Regions from separate parts of the Streptomyces sp. NPDC048734 genome, predicted to be linked through region 2. Evidence: riboswitches for the same ligand, from Rfam matches in the RefSeq annotation. Region 2 holds a riboswitch; each other region holds the start of a gene.
What was found. Region 2 has a riboswitch for cobalamin ahead of ACGFQC_RS05880 (ribonucleoside-diphosphate reductase subunit alpha). Riboswitches for the same ligand answer to the same signal wherever they lie in the genome.

Region 1 (2,255 bases), on a different contig from region 2:
CCCTTCGCTCTCGCCGCGAGGACCCTCGCGGAGACGACGCGCGCGGCGACGGTGACGCCGAGCGCGAGCAGGCCGACGCGGCGGGAGAGCCGCGCGGCACGTTCGATGTCGTGGGCCACGACGGGCCGCCCCCGCTCCCCGTTCAGCACGGGCCGGTGTTCGACGCGCCCGCCGTACGACAGCGTCCCGCCGAGCCGCACCCCGAGGGCACCGGCGAACGACGCCTCCACGGGACCGGCGTTGGGGCTGGGATGCCTGCGCGCGTCGGCCCGCCAGGCCCGCACCGCCCCGCGCGGATCGTCACCGGCGGCGGCGGCCAGGACGGCGGTCAGCCGTGCCCCCGGCCATCCGGCGACGTCGTCCAGCCGGGCCGAGGCCCACCCGAAGCGCAGGTGGCGCGGCGAGCGGTGGCCGACCATGGCGTCCAGGGTGTTGACGGCCCGGAACCCGAGCAGTCCCGGCACGCCGCCGACGGCCCCCCACACCAGGGCGCCCACGACCGCGTCGGAGGTGTTCTCGGCGACGGACTCGACGACCGCGCGGGCGATCCCGTCGGCGTCCAGGGCCTGCGGGTCCCGTCCGCACAGGTGCGGCAGCCGCGCCCGCGCGCCCTCGACGTCCCCCGCTTCCAGGGCCCGCCCGATGGTCCGGGCCTCCCGTACCAGCGAGGTCCCGCCGACGACGGCCCACGCGGCGGCGCCGGTCAACGCGACGGAGGCGGCGGGGGAGCGGCGTACGGCACGGGAGGCGAGGGCCCCGAGGGCCACGGTGCCGCCGGCGCACACGGCGGTGTGCAGCGCGCCCCACCCGCGGTGGTCCCGCCACAGAGCCCGTTCCACGCCGGCCGCGGCCCGCCCGAACACGGCGACCGGATGCCCCCGGCGCGGATCGCCGAGGATCAGGTCCCCCAGGAGGCCGGCGGCGGCACCGTACGCGTAGAGGCGATCGGTACCCATCGGCTCAGCCGGCCGACGGGCCGGGCAGCGACCTGGTGCTGTACCTCGAACGGCAGCCGAGCATGGCGTTATGTCCTCACTCAGGGTGTCCACGCCCTGGTTCGACGAGACCGGCGACGAGAGTTCCTGGCTCCCGGGGGTGTCTACCCCGGTGACAGTGGCGGGACCGCGCCGGATTCACACCGGCTTCCTCTTCTGTCGCCGTACATGGCCCCGGCAGTCCACCACGGGCCCGGAACGGCCGTCAACTCGCTGTTGACCTGCGACGGGACAGTGTGCAGAACCCCACACACCGCCGGTCACGGCCTACGCGCACGCGTGGGGCGCGGGACGGTGATCCGTCCCGCGCCCCACGCGCGTGTGTGCGTGCCGTCCGTCAGGTGACGATCAGCGAGATCCCGTAGGCCACCGCCCCGGCGCACGCCGCGAAGCACGCGTACGCGCCGGTGACGGCCAGGGTGGCGGAGCCGCCCTGGGCCGCGGCCCGCTCGCGGCGGGAGAGGCCCATGATGCCGAGGGTGAAGAGGGCCACGAGGGCCACGGTGACGACGAGACTGACGCCGAAGACGGAGCCGAGAGCCGCCCAGTCGATCTTCATGCTGCTTCTTCCTTCGTACCGGTGGGGGCGGGACTCAGACGGTGGTGACGGTGGGAGCGGCCGGCGGAGCCGACTCCGCCGCCGGGGCGGGGATGGTGGCCGTGAGGTCCTCGGCGACCGTGCCCGCCGGGGGCGGGGTCACGGCGGCGATCGCGGTGGTGACCACGCCGGCCGGCTCCTCGTCCCCGTCGACGACGTTCGTGTGGTCGATGATCTCGCGCCGCGAGATCTTCCAGATCGCCGCGCTGGAGGCGATGAGGAACACCGCGACGAGCGCCGTGCCCCAGTCGCCGAGGCCGGTCACGTACTCGGCGAGGGCGCCGACCAGGGCCGCGGCCGGCAGCGTCAGGCCCCAGGCCACGAACATCCGGGTGGCGGTCGACCAGCGGACGACGCCGCCCTTGCGGCCGAGGCCCGCACCCATCACCGCGCCGGAGACCGAGTGCGTGGTGGAGAGCGAGAAACCGAGGTGGGAGGAGGCCAGGATGACGGTGGCCGCGCTGGTCTGGGCGGCGAAGCCCTGCTGCGGCTGGAGGTCGGTCAGGCCCTTGCCCATGGTGCGGATGATGCGCCAGCCGCCGAGGTAGGTGCCGAGCGCGATCGCCAGGCCCGCGGACAGGATGACCCACAGCGGCGGGTCGGAGTCGGGGGCGACGGCGCCGCCGGCGACCAGGGCGAGGGTGATGATGCCCATCGTCTTC
Region 2 (2,255 bases):
CGGGCACGTCGGCCGGGGAGAACAGCGACCACTGCCCGTCGGCGTCGACCCGCCGCATGAACTCGTCCGGCACCCAGTGCGCCAGGTTGAGGTTGTGCGTACGGCGCGCGTCCTCACCGGTGTTGTCGCGCAGCTCCAGGAACTCCTCGATGTCGGAGTGCCAGGTCTCCAGGTAGACCGCGGCCGCGCCCTTGCGCCGGCCGCCCTGGTTCACGGCGGCGACCGAGGCGTCCAGGGTCTTCAGGAACGGCACGATGCCGTTGGAGTGCCCGTTGGTGCCGCGGATGAGCGACCCGCGCGAGCGGATGCGGCTGTACGACAGCCCGATGCCGCCGGCGTGCTTGGAGAGGCGGGCGACCTGGTGGTAGCGGTCGTAGATCGAGTCCAGCTCGTCCAGGGGGGAGTCGAGGAGGTAGCAGGACGACATCTGCGGGTGCCGGGTGCCGGAGTTGAACAGGGTGGGGGAGGAGGGGAGGTAGTCCAGGCGGCTCATCAGCCCGTAGAGGGCTGCGACCTCGTCGACGCTCCTCGCCGTGTCGTCCTCGGCCAGGCCGCTCGCCACCCGCAGCAGGAAGTGCTGGGGCGTCTCGACGACCTTGCGGGTCAGCGGGTGGCGCAGCAGGTAGCGGCTGTGCAGGGTGCGCAGGCCGAAGTAGCCGAAGCGGTCGTCGGCGGCCGTGTCGACCAGCGCGTCGAGCCGGGCGGCGTGCAGCCGCACGAACGCGGCGGTGCGGTCGGCGATCAGGCCCTCGCGGTGGCCGACGGCGACGGAGGCGGTGAAGGAGGTGACGCCCTGGGAGGCGGCCTCGGCGCGGATGCCGATCGTCAGCAGCCGGGCGGCCAGCCGGGAGTAGGCGGGGTCCTCGGAGATCAGACCGGCGGCCGCCTCCGTGGCCAGCTCGCGCAGCTCCGCCTCGTCCGCCCGCGCGGACCGGCCCCGCAGGGCGGCGGCGGCGACCCGGCCGGGGTCGGTGTCGGGGAGGTCGGCGGTCAGCTCGGTCAGGGTCCGCAGCAGTGCGGCTCCGGGACCGTCGGTCTCCGGGGCCGCTGAAGCCGGTTCGGCTGGCGCGATGGTCACGTGGGGCTCTCCCTCGCTCGGCGGGGGCCTTGCGCAGGGCAGGGGGCAGCACACGAGCGCGGGGCGCGTCGCGTCCACCGGCCCATTCCGCGAGGCCCGGACGTCAGGGCACCCGAGCCGGACGGACCGGGTGCGCTGCCGGCAGGTGCTCGGACTGACCATGCGTGCGCATATGGGTGTGCGCGCACGCAAGTACACCGTTGCGGGACAGTTCCGGATTCGCACCGGATTCCCCTGCGGCGACAGCGAGCATGAGCATACATCTTGTGCCGGGCTGCCGCGTGACCCCCAGATGTTGTGTCGGGCTGGCTTCGCAGCGTCAACTCCGAGGCGGCAGAGCCCCGTCCTCCCGGCACGGGCGCGTACGACGGCGGGCCGCCGGGGCGACTGGCCCTCGGCGGCCCGCTGCGGGATGCGGACGGGGGGTGGTCGGGGCGCCCCGCGCCAGGGCCTGTCGTTTGGATCAGGCCGGGCTCGCGGGGTCCGGCACCGCTCCCCCGCTCCCGGCTCCGCCCGAGCGGGAGGCACCCCCACCGCCGCGTTGTCGTCGGTCGCCAGGGCCCCGCCCCGACTCCCTCCTCCGCCTCGCGAGGTTCCCCCTGCCCGAAAGGCGTGGGAGGTGCCCCCGGCACCGGACCCCGCTCCCTGATCCGGCCCGACCCGAACGAAAGACCCTAGTGCCCCGCTCCCGCTCCCGCCCCCGCCGTCGCCGGCGGCAGTTCCACCTGGACGCCCGGGTCGCCGGCGTCCGCCGTGTAGTCCGACGGAGACGTCTCGTCGACGCCCTCCGGGGCCTTGAGCGCCTTCAGGACGAAGGTCAGCACCACCGTCACCACCGCGTTCAGCACGAACGCCGTCAGACCGATGTAACCGATCTCCCCGATGCCGGGGATCTCCTTCGACGAGCCGCCGAAGTGCGCCTGCGTCGGGGAGGCGACGCCGTACGCCGCGACCGTGCCGTAGACCATGCCGACGGCCCAGCCGGCCAGCAGGGCCCAGCGGTGGAACCAGCGGGTGAACAGGCCGCCCACCAGGGCCGGGAAGGTCTGCAGGATCCAGATGCCGCCCAGCAGCTGGAAGTTGATGGCGACCGTCTTGTCCATGGTGAGGACGAAGGCCAGCGCGCCCACCTTCACCAGCAGCGAGACCAGCTTGGAGACGCGGGTCTCCTCCTTGG
Region 3 (2,255 bases), on a different contig from region 2:
CCTGCGGGGACTTCCCGGCGTCGGGCGCGCTCACGTCGTCCCCCGCCTCGGCACCGTCTCTGTCCCGCACCCCGTCCCGTTTCTCCTCCAGCCGGGCCAGCGCCCGCAGTTCGCCCTGGCGGCGGCCCCGGCGCACCCCGAAGTAGTAGGCGAGGACACCCGCGCCCAGGGCGGCCTGGACGGCGAACAGCGCCGACTCGATCTCCCCGGACGGAGGCTCGTACAGGGGCGAGAACCACGGCTCGTAGTCCGGCTCCAGCTCGGTGATCGCCGTCTCCGCCTCGCTGTCGGAACCGGAGAACGGCTGCTCCTTGTGGTCGCCGAGTCCCAGGGCCAGCGGCAGTACCGCGAGCGCGAGCACGGCGAGCAGCAGCAGGAGGTTGATCTTCGTGTTCCGCTTCACCGGGCCACCGCCCCGGTCGTCTCCGGCTTCCGGTTCCGGGTTCCGGCCACCAGCACGCCCAGCCGGGTCAGTTCGCCCTTGCTGGACTGCACGAGGAGACGCATCACCAGGACGGTGAGGAGCCCCTCGCTCACGGCCAGCGGGATCTGCGTGACGGCGAAGATGGACCCGAACTTGCCGAGTGCGCCCAGGAACCCGCTGCTCGGGTCGGGGAACGCCAGCGCCAGCTGCACGCTGGTCACGCAGTAGGTGGACAGGTCGGCGACGAAGGCTCCGGCGAACACCGTGACCATCAGCGGCACGCCGTAGCGCCGCAGCAGGCGGTACACGCCGTACCCGGCCCACGGTCCGACGACCGCCATCGAGAACACGTTGGCGCCGAGCGTGGTCAGGCCACCGTGCGCGAGCAGCAGCGCCTGGAAGAGCAGGGTGATCGTGCCCAGCACGGCCATGATCGGCGGCCGGAACAGGACGGCACCCAGGCCGGTGCCGGTGGGGTGTGAACAACTCCCCGTCACCGAAGGGAGCTTGAGTGCGGACAGGACGAACGTGAAGGCACCGGAGGCACCGAGCAGCAGCGTGCTCTCGGGATGCTCCCTGACTTCACGGGTGAGCGACCGGGCTCCGTGGACGACGAACGGCGCCGACGCGACGCTCCAGGCGACCGCGTGCGCCGGAGGCAGAAAACCCTCGGCTATGTGCATGGCTCAGCAGACCCTCTCCAGCACCTCGTGGATGGTTGACGCGCCTTGGCCGGTCTCCTGGCTGACGGGTACCACCGCCCGTGCTCCGCCTTCCCGGGTCCGTGAGGACCCAGTGGCTGCCCGCGAGGGCCGGAGCCGGACTTCCCGATCACAGTGGCGAGGGCCGCACCGGCATCACACCGGATTTCCCGTTCACCAAGGCGTGGTGACAGTAGTGGGAGGACAGGGGCGGTGACAAGCGGGAACGGGGGCGCACGGGCGGCGGACGCGGGGTGCCGACCCGGCGCACACCGGCCACGCCGGGGCCGCACCGGGGCTGCGCGGACCGCCGCTCGGCGGCCGTGCCGGTCCGGGCGCACCGGCCGGTCGGTGGTTGTGCCGGTCGGGGTGCACCGGCCGGTCGGTGGTTGTGCCGGTCAGGGGATCCGGGGGTCAGCGGCCGTGCCAGTCCAGGCACACCACGAGCGCGTCGTCCTCCGTCACGGCTCCGCCGCGGTGCCCCGCCAGTTCGCGCAGCACGGCACGCGGGGCCTCGGCCGCCGGCACCAGCCGGGTGGCGGTGATCGCGCGGGCCAGGGCGGCGTCCCCGTACGTCGCCCCGCCGGGCGAGGCGACCGCGTGGACGCCGTCGCTGACGAACACCAGCCGGTCGCCGGGCTCCACCTGGAACGGCTGCGCCACGTAGTCGGTCTCCTCGAACATGCCCAGCGGCAACTGGGCTTCCAGGTCGACGGGTTCGACGGTGCCCGCCCGCAGCCGCAGCAGCCGCGGTGAACCGGCGTCCACCACCTGGGCCCGCCCCGTGGCGACTTCGACCTCCAGCATCAGCACCGACAGGTGGCAGCGGCCCCGGTAGTGGGCGTGCACCGCCTGGTCGGCCAGCGCCGCCTGGTCGGCGATCGGGAGGCCGGCCCGTCGCGCGTTGCGCAGCGCGTTGACCGTCAGGCTCGTCAGCAGCGACGCCTCCGCGCCGTCGCCCGTGCCGTTGTTGACGTACAGGGTGAGGCGGTCGCCCGTGGCGGACCAGTCGACGTTGTCGCCGCGGACGGCGTAGGCGGGCTCCAGCTGGGCGCCGAGCGCGTATCCGGGACCGGTGCCGGAGCGGGCCGGGAGGAGCTGCCACTGCATCTCCGCGGCCAGGGTGAGCC

Region 1: it holds a riboswitch for cobalamin, as region 2 does, so the genes downstream of both, ACGFQC_RS31855 (cobalamin biosynthesis protein) here and ACGFQC_RS05880 (ribonucleoside-diphosphate reductase subunit alpha) in region 2, are expected to answer to the same signal.
Region 3: it holds a riboswitch for cobalamin, as region 2 does, so the genes downstream of both, ACGFQC_RS20365 (energy-coupling factor ABC transporter permease) here and ACGFQC_RS05880 (ribonucleoside-diphosphate reductase subunit alpha) in region 2, are expected to answer to the same signal.

Annotation. Positions count from the first base shown of each region.
Region 1 covers NZ_JBICUZ010000018.1:24,965-27,219, reverse strand. Annotated here, with positions in the region: gene ACGFQC_RS31855 (cobalamin biosynthesis protein) at 1-956, opposite strand, end outside; cobalamin riboswitch at 1,057-1,189, opposite strand; gene ACGFQC_RS31850 (hypothetical protein) at 1,333-1,554, opposite strand; gene ACGFQC_RS31845 (inorganic phosphate transporter) at 1,589-2,255, opposite strand, start outside.
Region 2 covers NZ_JBICUZ010000002.1:144,405-146,659, reverse strand. Annotated here, with positions in the region: gene ACGFQC_RS05880 (ribonucleoside-diphosphate reductase subunit alpha) at 1-1,078, opposite strand, end outside; cobalamin riboswitch at 1,201-1,344, opposite strand; gene mctP (monocarboxylate uptake permease MctP) at 1,753-2,255, opposite strand, start outside.
Region 3 covers NZ_JBICUZ010000007.1:185,722-187,976, forward strand. Annotated here, with positions in the region: gene ACGFQC_RS20360 (energy-coupling factor ABC transporter substrate-binding protein) at 1-403, opposite strand, end outside; gene ACGFQC_RS20365 (energy-coupling factor ABC transporter permease) at 400-1,107, opposite strand; cobalamin riboswitch at 1,137-1,322, opposite strand; gene ACGFQC_RS20370 (PP2C family protein-serine/threonine phosphatase) at 1,540-2,255, opposite strand, start outside.